One region of the Cellulosimicrobium sp. XJ-DQ-B-000 genome, then DNA from elsewhere that is predicted to be linked to it. Evidence: predicted binding sites of a transcription regulator. Region 1 holds the regulator's gene; the other holds the start of a gene.

Region 1 (2,168 bases):
CGACCGGATGCGGTCGATCTGCTGCTTGTTCTCGCCGAACACGAGGTAACGGGCCTGGTGCACGGCGAAGCGCACGATGTCGAGCGTCGAGAAGAACTCGCGCTGGTACAGGGCGCGCGCGAGGTGGAACGACGAGGCGCCGCGGATGATCGTGTTGTCGACGTCGAAGAACGCGGCGGTGCGGTGCGGCGGCCCGGGGGCGCGCGCGGGCGCCTCCTCGGGGAGCGTCGGCCGGGAGGTCGGGTCGGGGCCCGGGCCGGGAGACGTCGCCATGCCTCCACTCTAGGCGGTCGGGCCGCCGGGGCCTCGTACCCTGGGAGGCGTGAGCACCTCCGACGCCCCCGCCCCCGTCCTGCTGTTCGGTCGCGCGGGCTGTCACCTGTGCGACGACGCGCGGACGGTCGTCGAGGACGTGTGCGCCGAGGCGGGCGTCGCGTGGGCGGAGGTCGACCTGGACGCGCCGGGCACCGACCCGGCGCTGCGCGAGCAGTACGGCGAGTACGTGCCGGTCGTCACGGTCGGCGGGGTGCAGCAGGGGTTCTGGCGCGTGGACGCGCGCCGGCTGGCGCGTGCGGTGGCCCGGATTTCGGCGCCGCGCGCGGACCTGGGATGATTCCTCCCGTGGAGCGTGACCGTCGACGAGGACGGTCCCTGGACGACGGAGTGACGGTGGCTGAGCAGGTAGTCGGTGAGGTGACGGCGCCGGGGATCCCGAGCGCGACGGTGGCGCGGCTCCCGTCCTACCTGCGCGCGCTGCGGGACCTCGTGGCGCGGGGCGTCGGGACGACGTCGTCGGTCGAGCTCGCGGAGCTGTCCGGCGTGGGCCCGGCGCAGCTGCGCAAGGACCTGTCGTTCCTCGGGTCGTTCGGCACGCGCGGCGTGGGCTACGACGTCGACTCGCTGGCGCAGTACATCACCGAGGCCCTGGGCCTCGTCGACGAGCACCGCATCGCGATCGTCGGGATCGGCAACCTGGGGCACGCGCTCGCGAACTACTCGGGCTACGAGCAGCGCGGCTTCCACGTGGCGGCGCTCCTCGACGCGTCGCCGGACGTCGTCGGGACGCGGGCCGCGGGCCTCGTCGTCGAGCACGTCGACGCGCTCGAGGAGGTCGTGGAGCGCGAGAAGGTGTCGATCGTCGTCCTCGCGACGCCTGCGGCGCACGCCCAGGCGGTCGCGGACCGCGTGGTCGCGGCGGGGGTGCGCGAGATCCTCAACTTCGCGCCGCGCGCGCTCCAGGTCCCGGCGGACGTCGACGTGCGCGGCGTCGACGTGGGCAGCGAGCTGCAGATCCTCGCGTTCCACTCGCAGGCCCGCGCCCTCGCGGCGTCGCAGGAGCGCTGAGCGGCCCCGGCGCCCGGGCCCGGGGACGACGAAGGGCCGCGTGCCGGTGCACGCGGCCCCTCGGGGCGGCACCCCTGCCGGAGGGCGCCGGTCTCGCCCGGGACGTGCCCGGGACGACGGTCAGGCCTGCTTGATGGCCGAGACGTCGAGCGCGATCTTGATCTTGTCGCCGACGAGCACGCCGCCGGTCTCGAGCGCGGCGTTCCAGGTGAGGCCGAACTCCTTGCGCGAGATCTCGGTGGTCGCCTCGAAGCCGGCGCGCGGGTTGCCGAACGGGTCGGTCGCGGTGCCCGCGAACTCCGTCTCGAGCTCGACCGGCTTGGTGACGCCGTTGATCGTCAGGTCGCCGGCCACGACGTAGTCGTCGCCGTCGCCCGTGATGCGCGTCGACGTGAACGTCCACGTCGGCTTGTTCTCCGCGTCCCAGAAGTCGGCGCTGCGCAGGTGGTTGTCGCGGTTCTCGTCGCCCGTGCTCACGGACGCGGCGTCGAGCTGGGCGGTCACGGACGTCGACTCGAGGTCGTCGCCGACCGTGATCGTGCCGTCGGTGATCGCGAGGGTGCCGCGGACCTTCGAGATCCCGGCGTGGCGGACGGTGAACGACGCCTGCGAGTGCGACGCGTCGAGGGCGTAGGTACCGGCGGTGAGGCCGGCGGGCAGCGACGAGGCCATGGGTGCTCCTGCGGGTGGTCGGGGTCCTGGCGGACCAAGTGGTTGAACGTTCAACTTCGGAACGAGCGTATCAACAGCACCCCTCGGTCCGTCTATTCCCGTGGGGTGGAACAATGTTCCGACCCCCCACGCCCCCAGCCCCTCCCGCACCG
Region 2 (2,168 bases), on a different contig from region 1:
AGCTGCTGTGGCCCTGACCGACGCCCCCGCCCTCACCCCGCCCGACGTCGAGGAGGTCCGGCGCGACGCGCGCGCCGCCCTCGACGCGGTGACCGACGCGGCGCGCGGGCTCGACGCCGCCGGGCTCGACGCGCCGTCGGCCCTGCCCGGGTGGTCGCGCAGCCACGTGCTCGCGCACGTCACCGCCATCGGCGAGGCCATGGCGCGGCAGGCCGAGCGCGCCGCGCGCGGCGAGCTCGTCGAGGTGTACGACGGCGGCGCGGCCGGGCGCGAGGACGGCATCCGGACGGGCGCGCTGCGCTCCGTCGCGCAGCACGTCGCGGCGCTCGATGCGCTGGCCGACCGCCTCGACGCCGCGTGGCCCGCCGCCGGGTCCCCCGCGTGGTCCGCGCCGGTGACGTACCGCGACGGCACGGTCGCGGACGCGCTCGTGGCCTGGTGGCGCGAGGTGCGGATCCACGCGGTCGACCTCGACGCGGGCGTCGGCCTCGACTCCTGGCCTCCCGCGCTCGGGCTGCACCTCCTCGACTTCCTCGGAGTCCGGCTCGCGGACGACGTCGTGGTCGAGCTCGACGGGAAACCAGGAGACCTCGTCGTGGGTCCCGCCGGCGTCCACGTCGGACCGGGCGCTCTCCGCGTCGGACCGGGCGCCCTTCGCGTCAGACCGGGCGGGCTCCGCGTCGCTGCCGGACCTGAGCCCGCGTCCGAAGCCGAGCCCACGTCCGGGGCCGCGGCCTCGCCTGCGCCCGCGTCCGCGCCCGGCCGGGGCGCCGTCGTCGTCCACGGCCGCCTCACCGACGTCGCCGCCTGGCTCGCGGGCCGCGCCCCCGGCGCCGAGCCCACCGCCCGCCTCGCGGGCGAGCCCGTGAGCCTCCCCGAGATCGGCCCCTGGCCGTCCCCGTACTCCCCGCCGCAGGGGAACCCCACCCCCGCGAGGTAGAGCCCCGGTCGGCCGAGGTAGAGCCCTGGTCCGCCAGGTAGAGGCGTGGTCGGCTGGCGCACGCGGACCACGGCTCTACCTCGCGAGACCACGGCTCTACCTCGCGAGACCACGGCTCTACCTCGCGGGAAGACGGCTCGGACCCGGCCGGATCGCGCGGTACGCGACGTCCGACCTGCCCGGCTCGGGACCGAGGTCCCTCGAAAGTGTGACGCACGCCCGTGACGCACCGCACAGTTAGTGCACTCTTTCACAAGCGTAGGATCGACATGTGTCGAGTCGAGCGAGCAACCCCGCAAGCAGCGCAGACCAGATCGACGTAGCCCTCATCGGCGGTGGCATCATGAGCGCCACGCTCGGGGCACTCCTGAAGGTCTTGGAGCCCACCTGGAAGGTGCGCATCTACGAGCGCCTGGACGCCGTGGCGCAGGAGTCGTCGAACCCGTGGAACAACGCCGGGACGGGTCACGCCGCCCTGTGCGAGCTGAACTACACGCCGGAGAAGCCGGACGGCTCGATCGACATCACCAAGGCGGTGAAGATCAACGAGCAGTTCGAGGTGTCGCGCGAGTTCTGGCACCACCTGCTCACGACGGGCGCGCTGCCGCAGCCCGCGAGCTTCATCTCCCGCACCCCCCACATGACCTTCGTGCGCGGCGCGGAGAACGTCGACTACCTGCGTCGCCGCTTCGAGACGCTGCGCCGCCACCCGCTGTTCAGCGAGCTCGAGTTCACGGACGACCCGGCGGTCATCGCCGAGTGGGCCCCGCTCCTGGTCGCCGAGCGCGACGGCGACGAGCCGGTCGCGGCCACGCGCGCGACGAGCGGGACGGACGTCGACTTCGGCGCCCTCACCGAGCAGCTCGTCGACTACCTCGTCTCGGAGGGCACGCAGCTCTACCTCGAGCACGAGGTGAAGAACCTCAGGAAGACGAAGGACGGCCGCTGGCGCCTGACGGTCAAGGACCGCTCGTGGAACGCCCCGAAGCGCCGCTCGACCGTCGAGGCCCGGTTCGTGTTCGTGGGCGCCGGCGGCGGCGCGCTGCCGCTGCTCCAGGCGGCCGGCATCCCGGAGGCGAAGGGCTACGGCGGCTTCCCGATCAGCGGTGAGTTCCTCCGCACGGACGACCCGGAGCTCGTCGCCCAGCACCAGGCGAAGGTCTACGGCAAGGCCGACGTCGGCTCGCCGCCCATGTCGGTCCCGCACCTGGACACGCGCGTCGTCGAC

The links. The regulator Rex, encoded in region 1, represses fermentation and respiration genes when NADH is low (regulators of the CRP and FNR family bind a similar motif). The targets are predictions, from matches to a motif close to CTTGTGAANNNNTTCACAAG.
Region 2: mqo (malate dehydrogenase (quinone)) is a predicted target of Rex. The motif match lies at 1,178-1,197, and genes of this name have one in related genera.

What each region holds. Positions count from the first base shown of each region.
Region 1 is NZ_JAVHYN010000007.1:45,383-47,550, reverse strand. Features, by position in the region: gene RDI86_RS11800 (HAD family phosphatase) at 1-273, opposite strand, end outside; gene RDI86_RS11795 (glutaredoxin family protein) at 323-613, shown strand; gene RDI86_RS11790 (redox-sensing transcriptional repressor Rex) at 670-1,344, shown strand; gene RDI86_RS11785 (YceI family protein) at 1,465-2,016, opposite strand.
Region 2 is NZ_JAVHYN010000003.1:173,939-176,106, reverse strand. Features, by position in the region: gene RDI86_RS06945 (pyridoxal 5'-phosphate synthase) at 1-17, shown strand, start outside; gene RDI86_RS06940 (maleylpyruvate isomerase family mycothiol-dependent enzyme) at 8-940, shown strand; gene mqo (malate dehydrogenase (quinone)) at 1,212-2,168, shown strand, end outside.